Regions from separate parts of the Streptosporangium sp. H13245 genome, predicted to be linked through region 1. Evidence: riboswitches for the same ligand, from Rfam matches in the RefSeq annotation. Region 1 holds a riboswitch; the other holds the start of a gene.

Region 1 (9,961 bases):
GGTATGCCTGCCCGAGGTGCAGGGCGCCGCTGCCCAGCCGGTAGGCGCCGCTCCTGCGGTCGCGCTCCAGGAGCCTGGCCTCGATGAGCGGGGCGGCCAGCCGGAGCACCGTGCTCTTGGACAGGTCGAGCGACTCGGCGAGCCGGGTGAGCGACAGGCCGTGGCCCGCGCCCGCGTGGTCGCGTACGTGCGCGAGGACGGCGAGGGCGCGCCGGAGCGAGGCCGACTGGTTGCGTTCCGGAGCGGGCTCACTCATCGCGGCTTCCCATTGTGATCCGGCAATCGAATACCTGGTCAAGGTAGGCGAGTACGCCGCCCCTCGGCCACTTTGCAGCACAACGTTCTGCACTGCACAACAAATCGACGTCCCGCTTCCCGTGGCGGGTGAGGCTTCCTAGGGTCTGCCGCCAACGGGAGGAGACGCTTGTGAAGGTCCTGAAGACGGTCGTGGCGGGGGTGACCCTGCTGGCCCTCGCCGCGTGCGCGCCGTCCACCGCCCCGTCCGCGAGCGGTGGCGACGAGAAGTCCGGGACCCTGAGGGTCTGGCTCTTCGACGAGCCCAACCGCGCTCCCAAGGAGAAGGTCGTGGGGGAGGCGATCAAGGAGTTCACCGCGGCCAACGCGGGCGTGAAGGTCGAGGTCACCTACATCCCGACGACACCGGCGAGGCACGAGAGGTTCAAGGGCGCCTTCAACGACCCGGCCAGCGCTCCCGACGTCGCCGAGTACGGCAACACCGACCTGGCCGAGTACGCCGCCGCGGGTGGTTTCGCCGACCTGAGCGCCGACTTCGCGAGCTGGCCGGACGCCAAGGACGTCGGCACCGACCTGCTCGGGTCCGCGACCGTCGACGGCAAGGTCTACGGCCTGCCGTGGTACATCGGCATCCGGGCCCTCTACTACCGCACCGACGTCTTCGAGGAACTCGGCCTCAAGCCGCCCACGACGATCAAGGCCCTGACCGAGGCCGCCCGCGCGATCCGCAAGGAGAAGCCCGACCTGTACGGCGTCGCCGTCGGCGGCGAGTACACCTTCGGCGCGCTGCCCTTCGTCTGGGACGCCGGAGGCGACATCGAGGACCTCGGCGGTGAGGCCTCCCGCAAGGGGGTGAAGGCATACACCGACCTGCTCGCCGACGACAACTGCCCGCCGCAGGCGTGCGCGAGCCTCACCGGCGGCAAGACCGTCGAGCTGTTCGCCAGCGGCAAGGCCGCGATGGGCATCCTGGGCAACTTCAGCAGGTCCGCGGTGGACGCGGGGGCCGCCGCGGGCAAGTACGCCGTCGTACCGCTGCCGGGCACCGAGGAGGGCTCGATCGCCCCGGCCTTCTCCGGCGGCAACAACCTCGGCGTCATGAAGAACAGCGGGCACCGCTCGCTGGCGTTCAAGTTCCTGCAGCTGCTGGGCGGCAAGGTCTACCAGACCAAGATGTACGAGGCCATGGGCAACCTGCCCACGCTGACCTCCGCGCGGGACGAGATCGCGGCCAGGGACCCCTTCCTCAAGCCGTTCCTGGAGACCGTCGCGGCCGGTACCCGCTTCGTGCCGATCGACCCGGCCTGGGTGAAGATCGACAACCAGAAGGTCATCCCGACCATGCTGCAGAAGATCGCCACCGGGCAGTCCACCGTCGAGCAGGCGACCGAGGAGGCCGCCACGGCGGTGAAGGCCGCGTTCGGCCGGTCATGACCAGCCTCCCCACGGTCCCGGCGATCGTGACCGGTTCCACCTTCCCGGCGGGTTCAGCGGTCGTGACCGGTTTCACGTTCCCGGGTTCAGCGGTCATGACCGTCGCCCTGATCCCGGCGAGACCGGAGACAGCGACCCCGCCGGGCACGGAGACGCGGTCATGACCGCCACGGCGGCGGGTCCCGGCCGCGGGCTCAGGCCGTGGCTCTACCTGCTGCCCTCCGCGGCCGTGCTGCTGCCGCTCTTCGGCTACCCGATCTACATGCTCGGCCTGCTGTCGGTGTTCGACTACCGGCAGGCCCAGGTCAGCGGGGGAGAGCCGACGCGGTTCATCGGCGTCGAGAACTACGCGACGCTCCTGGGCGACCAGCGCTTCTGGTCGGTGCTGGCGCAGACCGTGGGGTTCGCCGCGGCCCTGGTCGTCGCGACCCTGGCCGTCGGCGCGACGCTGGCCGTCGTGCTCACCCGGGCGGGCCGGGTGCCCCGGCTGCTGCTCTCGCTGGCGGCGATGGCCGCCTGGGCCGCGCCCGCCATGACCGGCTCGACGGTCTGGATGTTCCTCTTCGACGCCGACCTGGGCCTGGTCAACCAGGTCCTCGGCATCGAGGGCTACAACTGGTTCTACGACAAATGGGTGACCTTCGGGATCGTCGGCGCCACGGTGGTCTGGCACTCCTTCCCGTTCGTCATGGTGACCCTCTACGCCGGGATCCAGGCCGTCCCGGTCTCCGTCCTGGAGGCGGCCTCCCTGGACGGCGCCTCCGCGTGGAGCTCGTTCTGGCGGATCATCGTGCCGATGCTGCGGCCGCTGATCACGATCGTGGTCATCCAGTCGGTCATCTGGGACTTCAAGATCTTCACGCAGATCTACGTGATGACCAACGGCGGCGGGATAGCGGGACAGAACACGGTGCTCAACGTCTACGCGTACCAGACGGCGTTCGGCTCCTCGGAGTACGGGCTCGGCGCGGCGATCGGCGTCGTGACGACCCTCATCCTGCTCGCGGTCACCCTCTTCTACATCCGCGCCCTTTACCGTACGGGGGAGAGGCTGTGAGCAGGTCCCGCCTGGCCGCCAACGTCGTGGCGCTGGTCACCGCGTTCGTCACCTTCTTCCCGATCTACTGGATGGTGCTCTCGGCGCTCAAGCCCACCGGGGAGATCCAGTCGCTGGAGGTGCGCCCGTGGACCCTGGCGCCGACCCTCGACCACTTCCTGCGGGTGCTCGGCGGCGAGAACTTCGGCCGCTACTTCCTCAACAGCCTGGGCGTCGCCCTGACGGTCGTCGTCCTGTCCGCGCTGGTGGCCTTCCTCGCCGCGGTCGCGGTGACCCGGTTCCGCTTCCGGTTCCGTACGACCGTGCTGATCATGTTCCTGGTGGCGCAGATGGTGCCGGTGGAGGCGCTCACCATCCCGCTGTTCTTCCTCGTCCGCGACCTCGGCGCGGTGGTGCCCGGGGTGGGGCTCAACACCCTGGGCTCGCTCGTCCTGGTCCACCTGGCGTTCTCGCTGCCGTTCGCGATCTGGATGATGCGGGGGTTCGTGGCCGCGGTGCCCGAGACGCTGGAGGAGGCCGCGATGATCGACGGCGCGAGCCGGCCGACGATCCTGTGGCGGATCATCTTTCCGCTCGTCGCGCCGGGACTGGTCGCCACGAGCGTCTTCTCGTTCATCACCGCCTGGAACGACTTCATCTTCGCCAGGACCTTCATCATCTCGGCCAGGGACAACCAGACGCTTCCCGCGGCCCTGCTGGTCTTCTTCAAGCCCGACGAGAACGACTGGGGCGGCATCATGGCGGCCTCGACGCTGATGACCGTCCCCGTGCTGATCTTCTTCGTGGCCGTCCAGCGCAGGCTGGTCGCGGGCCTGGGCGGGGCGGTGAAGGACTGACACCCGCCCGGCTCCGTTCTCCCCTATACCGATAATTTTTGCCTGGACCAGGGCAGAACTGTCCCTCGGGATGGTTGACAGGCCAAAATTGGTCCGTGGTCAGGATCGGATCGGTAGAGATGAGCGATTGCGAGCGTGGGCAACTTCCGCCAGTTCTGGGCCAGCTGTTCGCCGACGGAGGTGAGGGGACCGGCGGGAGCGACGGAAGTGGAGGCCGGAGGCTCTCGGTGGACCTGCCGCCGGGAGACGTGGTGTGGCCCGACCCCGGTTACGCTCAGCTCGCGGTCCGTCGCCGTCCGGCGTTCTGGCTCAGCGAGGTGGCCGTCTCGGGGGAGTACTGGGCCAGGCTGAGGGGCCAGCACGAGCAGTCCGGGCTGTGGCCGGTCCTGCTGGAGGACTCCGTGCAGCCCTGGTCGGCGGGCCAGATCGCCCCGGACACCGCGAGCCAGATCGACAACTACCACGCCGCCGCGTTCATGGCCGAGGTGTGGTCCGACTGGATCGCGAAGGCCAACCTCGACCAGCTCGAACTCCTCGACCCCTTCGGGCCCGAGTGCCCGGGACCGGCCCCGTCGGGAAGGCTCGCCGCCGATCCCGGCGTGGTCGCCGACTGGTACGCCGGGCTGGTGGCCGAGCGCAGGACCCCGCTCGGGCTCGTCGCGGTCGAGCGCGGGGCCGACGCCCTCGCCGTCATGGGCTGGCAGGGCGCCCTGAACCACAACGAGTGGATGGTCCCGCTCGCGGCCGTCGTACGGAGCTGGGAGGACAGGTTCGGGGTGCGGGTGGTCGGCATGGGGTTCAACACCCTCGACCTCAGCGTCGCCGCGCCCCCGACGACCTCCGAGCACGCCCTGCACGTCGCCGCCGAGCACTGGACGTTCTGCCCCGACAGCATCATCCAGGGGGCGGGGAACCTCGTCGACTACGCCGAGCAGATCAAGGGCAGGAACGCCTGGTCCTTCTGGTGGGACTGACCGGCCGGGGGTGACCCGCGAGCCGCCTTGCCGCTCCCTGTGCGGATCGCCGCGACGGGGAGGACATTCGCGCGGGTAGGGCGGGTGTTGGCCTGGCGGGGTGGTCGATGAGGCTTTCTTGAAGCTTGCAGGTAGATCTTCTGGGGTTTTCATGGCGTTTGCTTTGCTTTGTCCGTTTTGGGAGGTAGTGTCCACTGTTATCGGTTGGCGACCTGCCCTTCACAAGAGGGAGCGGCCGGCCGACGTCGAATCCCGAGAGCCCGCGAGGCTCCGGAGCCGGGGAACCACTTTTCCGGGGTGAATCCGCCGCGACCGCGCGGCGGTAGGGCAACTCCACCGCCCGAACCCGTCAGCTAACCCGGTAGACGAGATGGAGAGGAGATCCCCCTCATGGATCACCGCGTCACCACGCCGGTGGACCCCCTGTCCGCACCGGCCACCTGAGCTTTCACGCCAGCCCCGTCCCCCCGACCTCCTTGACCTTCCGCCGCGTCTGATCGCGGCACCCTCAGGACCGTGCTCCGCGTAGCGATCGGCTGATCCGGCTACGCCCCTTTTCCGACGAGCGCGTCCCCGCCGGTGCACCCCTTCGGTGTTGGCACCTGGCTGCCCCGTTCCCTCGCGAAAGAGCCACTTCTCCATGCACCCCTTCTTTGGTCTGCGCAAGAACAGCCTGAACGAGTCCTGTCCGGGCGAACAGCTCCCGTACAAGAACGCCTCCCTCCGGCGCGGCCTCGTCGCCGCCGCCCTCGTCGGCGCGAGTGTCCTCACCTCCGCCGCCGTCGCCCTGGCACTTCCCTCCCACGCCTCGGCGACCCCCGCCTCCACCCGCCTCGCCGACGACCCCGCGGTCGGCGCCCCGGCCGGTGCCGAGGCCGTTCTCCTCCAGGGGGCGACCACGGCCTCCTACTTCTGGGACGACTCCTCCGGCCGGGCCGGTGACACCGGACTGCCCGCCAGCGGCAGGCCGATGCAGAAGGGCATGATCGCCAGCCCGAGCTGGCCCCTGCTCACCGAGGGCTACATCCTCTACAAGGGACAGAAGGCCAAGTTCTTCGTCGGCGACCGAGGTCCGGGCAACCCCTCGAACCAGGGTGTCATGATCGACATCGACGCCAAGACCTTCGCCGACCTGACCGGCGGCACGTTCAACGCCGGGACGCTCGGCGTGGACGGCAACGGCGGCATGGGCCACATCGACATCCAGTACGTGGTCACCAAGTGGGGCGACGGCACGGGGATCAAGAACCACCCCGTGGCCTTCTCCACCGGCGCCTGGGGCCGCAGGGACACCACCCCGGCCCAGCCTCCGGCGACCGTCTTCGCGATGGCGAGGCAGCTGGGGATAGGCCTGCTGACCCAGCGGGTGAGCGCCGAGGCGCGGCCGTGGATCGGCAAGCCCAAGGTCATGGTCGAGTCCGCCTCCGTGCGCACCCCGGCCGCCGCGGCCACCGCCGGTGCCCACGCCGCCAAGCTCGGGACCCTGAAGAACTGACCCGTTCACGTCCGTGTGAGGCGGTCCCGGGACACCGGCGGGAACACCCCGCCGGTGTCGTGTTTTCCCCCGAATGGCATTCTGTCCCGCAGAACCAGCACGAACGGTAGGAGTGCCATGACTCTGCGGGCCCCGGCGAACGGCATCGAGATCGCCTACGAGACCTTCGGCTCTCCGGAGGCTCGCCCCCTCCTGCTCATCACGGGCCTCGGCTGCCAGATGATCCAGTGGGACGGGAGGTTCTGCGCGCTGCTCGCGGACCGGGGGTACCACGTGGTGCGTTTCGACAACCGCGACAGCGGCGAGAGCACCCACCTCACCGAGGCGGGGACGCCCGCCCTGGACGGGAGCGGCGAGGTCCCCTACCTGCTGGGTGACATGGCCGACGACTCGGCCGGGCTGCTCGACGCCCTCGGCTGGGACACCGCCCACGTGGTCGGCCTCTCGATGGGCGGGATGATCGCGCAGTCGCTCGCGATCCGCCACCCGCACCGGGTGCGCAGCCTCACCTCGATCATGTCCACGCCGAGCCCGCAGGCCGCCCTGCTGACCGACCCGGACGTGCTCATGCCCGCCTTCACCCCCGACCGCGAGAGCGCGATCCGGCGGGCCCTCGACAACTGCGCCGCCGTCGGCTCGCCCGGCTACCCGTTCGACCGGGAGTGGAACGCCGAGATCGCCGGGCTGGGCTACGACCGGTCGTACGACCCGGCGGGCACGGCCAGGCAGGTGGCCGCGATCATGGCCTCCGGTGACCGCGCGCCCCGGCTCAAGGAGCTCGCGACTCCGGCTCTCGTCCTGCACGGGGAGGACGACCCGCTCGTCCCGCTGCCCGCCGGAGTCGCCACCGCCGACGCGATCCCCGGCGCCCGGCTGATCACCTTCCCCGGCATGGGCCACGACCTGCCCGCCGAGCTCTGGCCCTCCTTCGCCGACGCGATCGACGAACTCACCACCTCCGCGGACTCAGTACGGTGACCTCCGGTACGTGACCTCCGGTGCGGTGGGCTCCGGTGCGGTCCGTGCCTCCCGGGGCGCGGGCCGCACCGGAGGGTCAGACTTCGAGCTTCTCCTCGATGCCGCGCAGGACGTGCCGCGCGAGCGCGAGGTTGGCCCGGTTCCGGTCGAGAGTCAGGTAGAGGAAGAGCCCCTTGCCGCTCCGGCCCGAGATCGGGCGGATTATGTGGTACTGCGTACCGAGCGTGATGAGGATGTCCTCGATGCCGTCCTTGAGGCCGAGCGACTCCATGGTCCGGAGCTTGGCCTTGACGACCTCGGTGTTCCCCGCCGCGGCCACCTGGAGGTCGAGGTCCTTGGACCCGCCGAGCGCGCCCAGCGCCATCCCGCTGTTGTAGTCGACGACGACCGCGCCGATGGCACCGTCGATCGTCATCATCTCCTTGAGCGAGATGTCCATGTTGCCCATTGCTGTCTCCGATCACTGGGATTCACTGGAATTCACTGGAATTCACTGGGATATCGAGGTGCGCGAGCTGACCGCGGCCAGCCTGTCCGCCGTCTTGCGGCCCTCCAGCCGGAGCAGCCCGAGGTTGGTCCCCGGGCGTGCCAGGACCGTGAGGACGATCTTGGGTCCGGCGGCGTAGAACGCCGCGTAGCCGTTGGTACCGGAGATCAGCGTCTCCTCGAAGGTGCCCTTCCCGGCCATGCTCGTCATCCGGCGGCTGAGGGCCAGCACCGCGGAGGAGAGCGCGCCGGTCTGCTCGGCGTCCCTCTCCAGGTCGCTCGCTATCGTCAGGCCGTCGACGCTGCACGCGATGCTCCCGTTCACGTCGGGTATGCGTTCTCGCAGCGCCGCCATCTCGCGCCGTATCTCCTCGCGCAGTTCCACCGGCATCCTCCTTCCGATCAGCTTCAGCGTCCGTAGCCTTATCGGCATGTGACCGGGCTCAAGTCATCGCCTCCAACGCGTTCCTGAGCCGGATGAGCAGGTTGACGTCGGCCGGGTCCCCGTTCGCCCTGGGGAGCCAGTCCGACGTCTCCGCGGAGCCCGTTCCGGCCGCCGGGATCTCCGTGGCGCCCCTCGTCCGCCTGGGCAGCGGGTCCGGCGTGGCGGGGGCCGTGAAAGTCCCGGCCGGGCCGGGCTCCGGGACGCGGAGCAGCCCGGACGAGGCGAGCTGCCGTACGGCGAGCAGCACCGAGTACGCGGGACGGCCCAGCTTGCGGGCCAGGTCGGCCGGGGTCGCCGTGGAGTCGGCGCCGACCAGCACCTCCCACTGGAGCGCGCTCAGTACCACCCGCTGGGCGCCGATGCGCGCCAGGGGAACGACCGGGAGCGTGTCCAGCTCCGCGGACGGCCAGGTCTGTTCCAACTGAGCCTTCCTTCGCTCGCACTCCCGGAGCAGGCCGGTCGCGTCGAAGTACCACTGCGGTCCGAGCCAGTGCCGCTCTCCCCGCCGGAACCTGGGCCGGTGCCCGGTGGCCTGCAGCAGGAAGTACGCGGCGTCGAGCACCGTGCTCAGCACGCAGAATTCCAGCTCCCCCCTGGTGAGCAGGCCCTGGGAGACGAGCCGCTCACCGCCCGTCGGCCGGGGGGTCTCCGGGTCGGGGCGCTGACGGGTGGCGGCCTGCCTGGCCTGCCGTACGGCGTGGGCGGATATCCCTCGGCAGGCGCCCAGCAGGTCTTCCAGCCGGGGCGCGGACGCGCTCTCGGCGTAGGTCACGCGACCGTCGGTGAGGTAGATGACCCCCGCCCTGCCGAGCCGCAGGGAGCCGGTGGCGTGGTCGCCGGCGAGCCCGCTGAGGATGTTCTCGACGCTCGGCATGATTTCACGTCGATATCAGACGGCCGGAAAGGGCCTGGAGACGGTGGCGGGCCAGTGCCAGGTTCGAGCGTTCCAGATCGAGCCGGACGTAAATGACCAGCGGGCCGTCGAAAAGCGTTTCCAGTGGCCTCAGTAAATGGTGTCCGCCGTCCGTGGTTATGATCATGTCGTTGATCCGGACCGTACCGCCGGGCGTGGTGGCGGCGAGCCCGTCCAGCGTCGCGCGCAGGGTCTCGCTCAGCCCCGCGGCCGACCTCTCCACGTCGGCGTGGCGGATCGCGCCGCCGGTGGCCACCGCGGTCCCGCTGGTCTGATCGATGAGGATCGCGTCCAGGGCACCGGGGATGGCCATCACCTCGGTGAGACAGTCTTCGATTCCGAGCACATCTCTCCCTCGCCAGCGACTCCAGTCGTCGCCCGGTCAGCGTAGGGAAGACCTTCGGGAACTGGCGGCCCTGGCTAGGGCTTTGATAGGAGAAGGCGGAGAATTCCCCACCCGGGTAGGAAGTCATCCACCCCGTGTGGGAATCAACCCGTTAGTTCGTCGGCGATGAGTGCCTTTTCGTCCGGCTTGAAAACAAGAATGTTCTTCACATAGGAATTCACCGCGGCGGGCAGGCCGACGTCGTTCCCGGCCTCCTCCGACATGTACCAGCGGTGGTCGAGCACCTCGTGGAAGAACTGGGCGGGCTCCAGCTTGCCCCGCATCTCCTGGGGCACGGCCTGCACCGTGGGCTGGAAGACCTCGGCCAGCCAGCGGTGGGCCACGATCGCCTCGTCCTCGTGGCGGAGGCCGTGCGACACGCGGAAGGAGTCGAGGTCGTTGAGGAGGCGCCTGGCCTGGTTCTCCTCCACGTCCAGGCCGGTCAGCCGCAGCAGCCTGCGCTGGTGGTGCCCGGCGTCCACGACCTTGGGCCGGACGATGAGCCGCCCGGTGCCCGCCTTGCGGCGGACCATCATCTCCGCGACGTCGAACCCCAGGGAGTTCAGCCGTCGGATCCGCTGGTCGATCATGTGCCAGTCGACCTCGTCGATGATGTCGTCCGAGGTGAGCTCGCCCCAGAGACGGTGGTAGCGCTGACACACCGAGTCGGCGACCTGCTCGGGGTCGACGGAGGAGTGCAGCA
Region 2 (9,961 bases), on a different contig from region 1:
CGGGCACCGGCACCCCCGCCGGCCCCGCCAGGCCGTAGACCATGGCCTCGGTGCGCAGCAGGTCGCGTTCGTAGCGCAGCTGCTCCAGCTCGGGCGGCGGCGACAGCTTCAGGACCACCTCCCGCCCGTCCAGCAGGGCGAGCCGCCACACGGCGTTGGCGAAGCCGTCGGTCAGCTCGGTGGCGGAGGAGAGGCCGACGCCCAGGGCCCGCCGCGCCAGCGCGTCGAGCTCGGCGGGCGCGAGCGGGCGTTTCGTCCTGCTGTCCATTTCCTGCCCTGTCCTGCCTTGTCCTGCCTTGGTGCTGCCGGGGGGAAAGTCAGGCGGAGGCGCGCTCGATCAGGTGGGTGTCCAGTATCACCACCGGCTGCTCCAGATGCTCGCCGTTGATGCGCGCGACGAGCAGGTGGGCCATCTGCCGTCCCATCGACTCGGTGGGCTGGTGCACGCTGGTCAGGGCGGGGGAGGAGTGCGCCCCGGCGGGGGAGTCGTCGAAGCCGATCACCGCGACGTCGCCGGGGATCGACCTGCCCTCCTCGCGCAGCACCCGCATCGCGCCCAGCGCCATCGGGTCGGAGGCGGTGAAGACGGCGTCCAGGTCGTCGTTCTCGGTGAGGAGCTTGCGCATCCCCGCCATGCCGCTCTCCTCGCTGAAGTCGCCGTACGCCACGATCTCGCTCACGCCGGTCGCGAGCAGCGCGTCGCGGTAGCCCGCGAGCCGGTCGACGCCCACGCCCATGTCCTGGGGGCCCGCGATGGTGGCGATCCGGCGGCGGCCCCTGCCCAGGAGGTACTTGACCGCCTGCCTGGCCCCGGCCCGGTTGTCGACGTCGACGTAGCTGTAGGGGGTGAGGCCGACCGGGCGGCCGCCGATGACGGTCGGCACGCCCATCGCCTCCAGCCGCCCCGGCAGCGGGTCGGCGCCGTGCAGGGAGATCAGCAGCACCCCGTCGACGTGCTGCCCGGTCAGGTAGTGCTCCAGCCGCTCGTGCTCCTGCTCCGACTGCGCCATCGCGAGGATCAGCTGCAGGCCGGTCTCGGACAGGGCCGAGCCGATGCCGCGGATGGTCCCGGCGAAGTACGGCTCGTCGAAGACCCTCAGCTCCGACTCGGAGACGACCAGAGCCACGGTGTCGGTACGCCGGGTGACCAGCGCGCGAGCCGCCCTGTTGGGCACATAGCCCAGCTCCTGGATCGCCCGCAGCACGGCGTCGCGGGCCTTCTCGCTCACCTTCGGAGAGCCGTTGATGACCCGCGACACCGTGCCCCGGCCGACACCGGCCAGGGCCGCGACCGCCTCAAGCGTCGGACGACGGTCGCCGTTCATGTGTTTGCGCCCCCAGTGGTGAATTTCCCGGCCCCTATTCTGCCGGACCGCTCAGGCCTCCACGCCTGATGGTCCCGGCATACCAGAGAGCGCTTTCTTTGGGAACTCTGACCTGGGTCTCGTAGTCGACGTGGACCAGCCCGAACCGCTTGCCGTACCCCCACGCCCACTCGAAGTTGTCCATCAGCGACCAGGCGAAGTAGCCCTCCAGCGGGATCCCGGCCTCGATCGCGGCGTGGCAGGTACGCAGGTGGGCGTCGAGGTAGCCCACCCGGTCGCGGTCGTGGACGACGCCGTCGGGGCCCACGACGTCGTCGAAGGCCGCGCCGTTCTCGGAGATGACCAGCGGCAGGCGCGGGTACTCGGCGGCCAGCCGGTGCAGGACCTCCAGCAGCCCCGAGTGGTCGATCTCCCAGCCCATCGCCGTCACGGGCCGCCCGCCCCCGACGAACGACACGTGCTCGCTGCCGACCCAGGGCGACCCGGTGTCGGTGGGCGCCGCCGCGGCCGACGCGGCGCCGCCGGGGGTGCCGGAGACGGTGAAGCGGCTGTAGTAGTTGATCAGCAGCTTGTCCAGCGGCGCCGAGATGAGCTCCAGGTCCCCGTCGTGGACGAGCCCCGCCGGACGGCCGAGGTCCTCCATGACGTCGTCCGGGTACTCGCCCTTGAGCAGGGCGTCCAGGAAGAAGCGGTTCTGCAGCCCGTCGATGCGGCGGGCGGCGTCCTGGTCGGCCTCGGAGGAGGTCTGGGGCGAGATCGCGTACAGGTTGACGCAGCCGCCGATGAGGGTCTCCGGCCGCTGGGCCCGGATCGCCTGCGCGGCCAGGCCGTGCGCGAGCAGGAGGTGGTGGGCGGCGTGCACGGCCCTGTCGGGCTCGCGCCGTCCGGGGGCGTGCTCGCCCGAGGCGTACCCGAGGAACGCCGAGCACCAGGGCTCGTTGACCGTGCTCCAGTTGCGGACCCGGTCGCTCAGCGCGTCGTGCACGGCCGCCGCGTAGTCGGCGAAGCGCTTCGACGTGTCCCGCGACGGCCAGCCGCCCGCGTCTTCCAGCGGCTGGGGCAGGTCCCAGTGGTAGAGCGTCACCCACGGGTCGACGCCCCGGGAGAGGAGCTCGTCGACCAGGCGGCTGTAGAAGCCGATGCCCCCGGGATTGACGGCGCCGCGCCCCTCGGGCTGGATCCGGGGCCAGGAGATGGAGAACCGGTACGCGCCGAGGCCGAGCTCGGCCATCATCCGCACGTCGTCCCGGTAGCGGTTGTAGTGGTCGATGGCGGTGTCGGCGTGCTCGCCGTTCACCACCCGTCCCGGCTGCTTGACGAAGGTGTCCCAGATGGAGTGGCCTCGGCCGTCCTCCGAGACCGCGCCCTCGATCTGGTATGCGGAGGTGGCCGCGCCCCAGACGAAGTCCGTCGGGAACACCAGATCCGGGGTCTGAATCCGCGTCTCTTGCGTGGTCACGCCTTGACCGCACCTTCCATGAGTCCGCCGACGATCTGGCGGCCGAACGCGATGAAAACGATGAACAGGGGCAGGACCGACGCCGCGGTGCCGGTGAACAGCATCACGTAGTCGGTTCCGTGGGCCTGGTTGAGCGCCGCGATCGACGTCTGGACCACCGGGTTGTCGGGGTTCAGCACGATCAGCGGCCACATGAACTCGTTCCAGGTCTGCATGAAGACCAGGAGGGCGAGCACCGCCATTCCCGGCCGGAGCGCCGGGAGGATGACGCTCGTGTAGATGCGCATGGTCGAGGCGCCGTCGACGCGGGCCGCCTCGACCAGCTCGTCCGGCACCGCCTGGGTGGCGTACTGGGTCATCATGAAGACCCCGAAGCCGTTGACCAGGAAGGGCAGGATCACCGCCTTCAGCTGGCCGGTCCAGCCGAGGGTGACCATGAGCTCGTACAGCGGCACGACGCCCATCTGCTGGAGCGGGACCATCATCGTCAGCAGGATCATGCCCAGCAGGATCTTGCTGCCCCGGAAGCGCAGCTTGGAGAAGGCGAAACCGGCCAGGGTGGAGATCAGCACGACCGAGACGGTCACGGTGACCGAGACGATGGCCGAGTTGGTCAGGCCGGTCAGGAAGTAGGCGTCCTCGGTGGACAGCAGCCGCGCGACGTTCTCCCCGAGGTGGCCGCCGGGGAGCATCGGCGGGGGTACGTCGATGGCCTCCTCGTTGGTCCGGGTGGCCATGATGAACATGTAGTAGATGGGGAACGCCGACAGCACGAGGGCGAAGGCCAGCACGACCTTCGTCATCGGGCCCGCGTCCCAGATGCGGTTCCGCGCGGCCGACGGGCCGGAGGACCGCCGGGAGTGCTGCGCGGGGGGCCGCCGGAGCTGGGTGACCGTCACTTGGAACCCCCGATACGGCGGGTGAAGGAGTAGTTGACGAGCGTCCCGACGAGGATCAGCGCGAACAGCAGCCAGGCCGCGGCCGCGGCGTAGCCGAAGTCGAAGTCACGGAACGCCTCCTTGACGATGAACATCGCCACGGTCTGGTACTGGCCGGTGGCGCCGCCGCTCATCGTCGGGTTGCCGTCGAACATGACCGGCTCGGTGAACAGCGTCAGGCCGCCGATGGTGGAGATGAACACCGTGAAGATGATCGTCGGGCGGAGCATCGGGATGGTGATCTGCCAGAACTGCCGCCTGGGCGAGGCGCCGTCGATGGCGGCGGCCTCGTAGAGGTCCTTGGGAATGGTCTGCATGGCGGCGAGCAGGATGATCGCGTTGTAGCCGGTCCAGCGCCAGTCGATCATCGTGGAGATCGCGATCCACGAGGACCACTTCTCGTTCTGCCAGTTGATCGCGTCGACCCCGAAGAAGCTCAGGAACCAGTTGATCATGCCGTAGTCGCGCCCGTACAGCTGGGTGAAGACCACCGCGACGGCGACGACGGAGGTGATCAGCGGCAGCAGCACGCCGAGGCGGAAGAAGAGCCGTCCCCGGATGCGCTTGTTGAGCGCGTTGGCCAGCAGGAGGGCCAGGATGAGCTGCGGGATCGTCGACATGACGAACATGCCGAGGGTGTTGACCACCGCGTTCCAGAAGGTCTCGTCGGTGATCAGCTCGATGTAGTTGTCGAGGCCGACGAGGGTCTTGTCCCCGGCGAGCTCCCAGTCGTGCAGCGACACCCAGAGGGTGTAGCCGAGCGGGAAGACGCCGAAGATCGCGAAGAGCAGGAAGTACGGGGAGACGAGGAAGTAGGGGGTCGCCCGGAGGTCGAACCGGGCCCACCCACTGCCCCGCTCCGGTCCGCGGCGCCGCGGCGACCGGCGGGGGCCGGGCCGCGGCGGGGCGGCCGGGGAGTCGACGTGCAGTGTCATCGGTCAGAGCCTTTCAGCGGGGGCAGGCGACCGGCCCGGCCGCGGGATCACCGCAGCCGGGCCGATGCGGGTCGGTACGGGGATCAGCCCGCTGCCTTGACGCCGGCCGCGAGGAACCTGGTCCAGGCCTGGTCGTAGGGGACCGAGCCCTGGTCCATGCCCTCAAGGACCTTCTCCACCGAGGCCTTGACCTGGGCGTGCTTCTCGCCGAGGAAGACGGGCAGCAGGTCCTTGACCGAGGCGCCGAAGATCTGGCCGGTCGGCGCGTCGTTGAAGAACGGGTTCTTCAGGTCGGCGACCGCCGGGTCCTGCTGCGCGACGAGCGAGCTCGGGAAGGCCGCGGCCTCCTGGAAGGCCATGATGTGGCCCTCCTTGCCGGTGAGGTAGTTCAGGACCTCGGCGGCCTCCTTGGGGTGCTTGCTCTGCTTGGGAATCGCGAGGTAGGAGCCGCCCCAGTTGCCCGCGCCGCCGGGCACGGACGCGACGTCCCACTTGCCCTTGTTGTCGTCACCGGCCGCGCCGGAGACCACGCCGAGCATCCAGGCCGGGCAGCCCAGGGTCGCGAAGGCACCCTTCTTGATCGCGGCGTTCCACGGCGGGCTGAACGAGGCGAGCTTGGCGGTCAGGCCCGCCTCACTGAAGCTCTTCACCGTGTCGAAGGAGGTCTTGACGGCCGGGTTGGTCTCGATGATGAGCTGGTTGTTCTTGTCGAAGTAGTTGACGTTGCCGTTCTTCGGCGCCTCCTGCGACAGGATCACGTTGTAGAGCGTGTTGGGGCCGTCGAGGAACTTGGGATCGGTCTTGCCGGGGTTGGCGGCCTTGAACTTCTCGCCGATCGCCTTGAAGGCGTTCCAGTCCGGCCAGAGCTTGCCGACCTCCTCGCGCTCGGTGGGCAGGCCCGCCTTCTCGAACAGGTCCTTGCGGTAGCACATGGTCATGCCGCCGATGTCGGTGCCCAGGGCGAAGAGCTTGCTGTCGGCGTTGATGCCGTTCTCCCACTTCGCCGCGGGGAAGTCGGCCTTGCGGCTGTCCAGCCCGTACTCGGCCAGGTCGGTGAAGAACTGCGGGCGGGCCTTCATTAGGCCCATCGCGCCCTCGTCCAGGGCGATGATGTCGGCCGCGCCGCTGTTGGCCTGCAGGCGCTGGAGCAGCTGCGGGAGGTAGACGTCCTCGAAACGGTCGGTCAGGTTCTGGTACTTGACCTGGATGTTCGGGTGCGCCGCGTTCCACGTCTCCACGGCCTTGTCGTAGCCGAAGTTCTCGCCGCCGCCGAAGGTGTGCACGGTGATGGTCACCGGCTCGGCCGCCGCGGCGGAGCTGCCGCCCGCGGCGGGCGCGGCGGGCTCGCTGGAACTGCACGACGTGATGGCCAGGGCGGTGGCCGCCATGACCGCGACGGCGGCGAGCCTGCCGTGCCGCTTGTTGTTCAACATTCCGGACCCCTCTCAGGTGGTCGCCCGAATCATTGGGAGGCGACATCGCGGACCGGTCCCCGACAAACGCGGTCCTCGCGACGAGGTCGTTCCTCAATGTGCTTTGGGAGCGCTCCCACGAAGAGTGGACGATGGGCAACCGGGACGTCAATATGCCGAAACTCAACCGTTACATCCGGCCGTTTTAGGTAGGACTTTCGGTATGAAGTGGGGATATATCACCCATAAGGGTGATTGGGAGCGCTCCCATCTCATGGACATACAGTCGGGGCATTTCGTGTCCGCGCGGGGTGCGCGGGCGGCCGTCATCGGGGGCGTCGGCCGGAGTTGGGCGTCGGCAGGAGGGGCGTTGGCGGGAGGGGGCCGAGCGGGGAGGTGCCGGGGAACGCCGGAGAACGCCGTCAGGGGCGCCGCTCGTTCGAGCGGCGCCCCTGGGAGTCGTGGACCGGCCCGCGCTCACCGGCGGGGGTGCCGGGGTGCCCGCGCCGTTCGCACTATTCGCGCGGTTCGCGCCGTTCGCGCCATGAGGGATGGCGGTACGGGCGGCGGGTGCGGGTGTCAGTTGGAGTAGACGGGGTAACCGTAGCCGACGACCTGGGAGACCGGCCGGACGCGCTGCTCGACGTCGCCGTTGCCGGTGTTGCCCTCGATCGTGGTGATCGTGCCGTCTCCGTTGTCCTTCTTCACGAAGCCGACGTGGTCGATGCCGTCGATGGTCTTGCCACCGGCCCAGTCGAAATAGACGACGGCGCCGGGGGTGGGGATGGTGCCCCAGTGCCCGTTGTTCCTGAACCACTTGGCGTGGGCGACGGTGTAGGCGTCCCAGCCCATCGTGGGGCGGATACCGGCCATCTCGCCGACCCAGGAGACGAACATCGCGCACCAGGGGGCGTTGGCGTAGTCGTACACGCTGTTGCCGCCGTCGCGGGCGAGGGTCTCCTTGGCGCGGGGGGTGGACATGTACCAGGAGTGGAACTTGGTCCCGCCGCCCTGGGCGTTCTCGCGGACGCCGATCTGCTTGGAGGCGAGGTCCAGGACCTTCGCCGCGGAGACCTTGGGGAGCCTCTCGGCCACGATCTGGAGCGGGGTCTTCGCGGTCTTGGAATCCTGGGCCCTGGCGTCAACGGGCGGCGCGTTCACGACACCGTGACCGTCGGCCAGGGCGGTGCCGGTGGCGCCGGTCGCCAGGGCGACACACGCGCCCAGGACGGCGCACGCTGTACGGGGGGTGGAGATGAGGCGATGCTTGGCCATACGGGGGTTCGACTCCTTGCTTCGCTTCCATTCCGCCTACCGGGTTAGCTGACGGGTTCGGGCTGGGAAGTGCCCTACGGCGCACAGTGCGCTGATTCACCCCAGGAACGTGGTTCCCCGGTTCCGCAGACCTCGCGGATTCGGCGGCCGTGCTCACCGTGGCGGAGGGATCCACCGGGTGGAACACGGTCGGGCAATGTGACGGCAATGCTCAGATCTGGATAGACCTAGACAATTGCCATGAACAGGACGAACGTACGACAAGAGGACAGACGATTACAAGTGGGACACATTGCTCTGACTTGGTAATACGTCCGAGCGGAGGGGGTGCGGCGGGGTGTCGCCCGGCCCGGGGAGAGGGGTGGGCCGCGCCCGGTCGCGCCTCTTCCCGTCGAGTGGGAGGGTGTCCGGGATCCTCTGTGTCCACGGCGATCCCGCTTTCCGGGACCCGCCCGCGAGGTGTCCGCGGAGAGATGGTATTACGCGCGGACGAAGCCCCTGGTGGGAGGCGGTGCGCCCTCGAACTCTCGAACAGGTATTCGATAGTAAAAAGTATGCGGATGGTAGTGGTTTTCCCATGGAAGACCCGGAGACGGCACGCGGGACCCGGCGGCTCGCGACCCGTGCCCGAAGGGGTTTCCGCAGCTCAGAGCGATGAGGCGAAGGTGCGATCGGCCCGTTGGCGGGCCTTGTCGCCCGGAGGGTAAAGAAACGCGCCCTCGGAGGGGCTCGGCGGTCGCGGAGGTAAAGGCGCGAGGTAAAGGAAGACGCTTTCCCAAAGGCCCCGCCGCTCATGGAGGTAAAAGCGCACGGGGTGGCGGCCTCCGGGTTTCACGGCTTTGGGGTTACGGGGCTGGCTTCGCGGCGCTGGTTTCATGGCCCCGGTTTCAATGGCTTCGGCTTCGCGGTCCCGGCTTCACGGCTCCGGTTTCGTGGCGTTGGCCTCACGGGCCCGGGGTTACGGGCCCGGGGTTACACGACACCGGCTTCGCGATCCTGGCCTCAAGGCCCCGGCTTCGCGGCCCTGGGGGTACGGGCCCGGCTTCACGGCCTCAGCTGTTCGCGCCGGACCACGCGCGGAACAGTGGGAGCAGGAACCGGTCGACCGTCTCCTCGACGAACTCCCGGTCCAGTGGCTTCCCGGTGAAGAACAGCCGGTACCACACCAGCGCCTCGGTGACCTTCCTCAGCTCCGCGGGGTCCACCGGCCCCGGCAGCTCGCCGCGCTCCCCGGCGCGGTCGAGCAGCGGGGTGGTGCCCGTGATGTCGGCGCGGGGCACGTTGTCGCGCAGGGCGGCGGCCAGGTCGGGTGAGGTGAGGAGCGCGGGGAACAGGCCGAAGATCATCGCGTGTTTCCGCTCCAGGATCCGGCAGAACCCGTCCACGACCTCGATCAGGTCCCCGCGCATCGACCCGGTGTCCGGCGGCGGCTCGACCTCGATCCCGAGGTGGTTGCAGATCAGGTCCACGACCAGCGCCTCCTTGCCCGGCCAGCGACGGTAGATCGTGGCCTTGCTGGCGCTGGCCCGCCTGGCGATCTGGTCGACGGACATCCGGTCGTATCCGACCTCGGACAGCAGGTCCAGAGTCGCGTCGAGGATCGCCCGTTCCCGTGCGGGATCGAGACGCAAGGTGCCTCCGGTGGTTCACGAGTGCTGCTTGATCTCCCCGAATCGTACGCCCGTCAGCTCCTCCGACCTCTCCCAGAGCTTCGCCGCCACGGCCGGGTCCAGCGCCTTCGGCGAGGGGCGCAGTGGCTTCGGCCCCGGCCCGACGTACTGCCCGCCCCTCGCGCCGGGGGAAGTCGCCGCGTACAGGGAGGGCAGGGCGCCCTTGGCGGGCGGCTGCAGGGCCAGGCGCAGCAGGGCGTTGACCGGGCGGGTGAGGGCGCCCAGCTTCATGATGCCGGTGGCCGTCATGCCCGGGTGGGTCGCCAGGCTGAGCAAAGCCGTCCCGGAGGCGCGGCGCTGCAGCTCCAGGGTGAACAGCAGGTTGGCCAGCTTGGAACGGCCGTAGGCGGAGAACCTGCCGTACCGGCGTTCGAGCCCCAGGTCGGCGAAGTCGATCGCGCCGACGGAGTGGGCGTCGCTGGAGACCGTGACCACCCGCGCGGCGGGGGCGGCCAGCAGGCGCGGCAGGAGCAGCCCGGTCAGGGCGAAGTGCCCCAGGTGGTTGACGCCGAACTGGGTCTCGAAGCCGTCGGCGGTGGTCTGACGGGGCATCGGGCCCACCCCGGCGTTGTTGACCAGCAGGTCGAGCGGTCCGTCGACCGTCTCGGCGAACGCGCGCACCGACGCGAGGTCGGCCAGGTCGAGCGCCCGCACCTCGGCCGCCGCCCCCGGCACCGCCGCCCTGATCGCGTCGAGCGCGGCCCGGCCCCTGTCCGCGTCGCGCGCGGTCAGCACGACCCGGGCGCCGTGCCTGGCCAGTTCGAGCGCCGTCGGCACCCCGATGCCGCCGCTCGCACCGGTGACCACCGCGACGGAGCCGGTCAGGTCGGGGATCTCGTCAGCTGTCCACATCGCTCGCTCCTCGTGCCGGATTGACGGACGGATCTACGATGGATCATAAGGTGTACGAAACGGTTCCGTACACCAAGGTAAAGACAGAAAAGATC

The links. Region 1 has a riboswitch for cyclic di-AMP ahead of ACW9TB_RS04910 (hypothetical protein). Riboswitches for the same ligand answer to the same signal wherever they lie in the genome.
Region 2: it holds a riboswitch for cyclic di-AMP, as region 1 does, so the genes downstream of both, ACW9TB_RS30840 (CHAP domain-containing protein) here and ACW9TB_RS04910 (hypothetical protein) in region 1, are expected to answer to the same signal.

The regions. Positions count from the first base shown of each region.
Region 1 covers NZ_JBSZKT010000002.1:185,797-195,757, reverse strand. Annotated here, with positions in the region: gene ACW9TB_RS04935 (IclR family transcriptional regulator) at 1-256, opposite strand, end outside; gene ACW9TB_RS04930 (extracellular solute-binding protein) at 427-1,689, shown strand; gene ACW9TB_RS04925 (carbohydrate ABC transporter permease) at 1,850-2,746, shown strand; gene ACW9TB_RS04920 (carbohydrate ABC transporter permease) at 2,743-3,582, shown strand; gene ACW9TB_RS04915 (DUF4253 domain-containing protein) at 3,810-4,556, shown strand; cyclic di-AMP (ydaO/yuaA leader) riboswitch at 4,790-4,939, shown strand; gene ACW9TB_RS04910 (hypothetical protein) at 5,197-6,051, shown strand; gene ACW9TB_RS04905 (alpha/beta fold hydrolase) at 6,169-7,029, shown strand; gene ACW9TB_RS04900 (hypothetical protein) at 7,106-7,477, opposite strand; gene ACW9TB_RS04895 (roadblock/LC7 domain-containing protein) at 7,520-7,906, opposite strand; gene ACW9TB_RS04890 (hypothetical protein) at 7,959-8,834, opposite strand; gene ACW9TB_RS04885 (roadblock/LC7 domain-containing protein) at 8,839-9,219, opposite strand; gene ACW9TB_RS04880 (DUF4032 domain-containing protein) at 9,363-9,961, opposite strand, start outside.
Region 2 covers NZ_JBSZKT010000032.1:25,142-35,102, forward strand. Annotated here, with positions in the region: gene ACW9TB_RS30810 (phosphotransferase family protein) at 1-268, opposite strand, end outside; gene ACW9TB_RS30815 (LacI family DNA-binding transcriptional regulator) at 318-1,325, opposite strand; gene ACW9TB_RS30820 (GH1 family beta-glucosidase) at 1,360-2,784, opposite strand; gene ACW9TB_RS30825 (carbohydrate ABC transporter permease) at 2,781-3,587, opposite strand; gene ACW9TB_RS30830 (carbohydrate ABC transporter permease) at 3,680-4,657, opposite strand; gene ACW9TB_RS30835 (ABC transporter substrate-binding protein) at 4,741-6,090, opposite strand; gene ACW9TB_RS30840 (CHAP domain-containing protein) at 6,649-7,344, opposite strand; cyclic di-AMP (ydaO/yuaA leader) riboswitch at 7,363-7,500, opposite strand; gene ACW9TB_RS30845 (TetR/AcrR family transcriptional regulator) at 8,397-8,975, opposite strand; gene ACW9TB_RS30850 (oxidoreductase) at 8,991-9,866, opposite strand.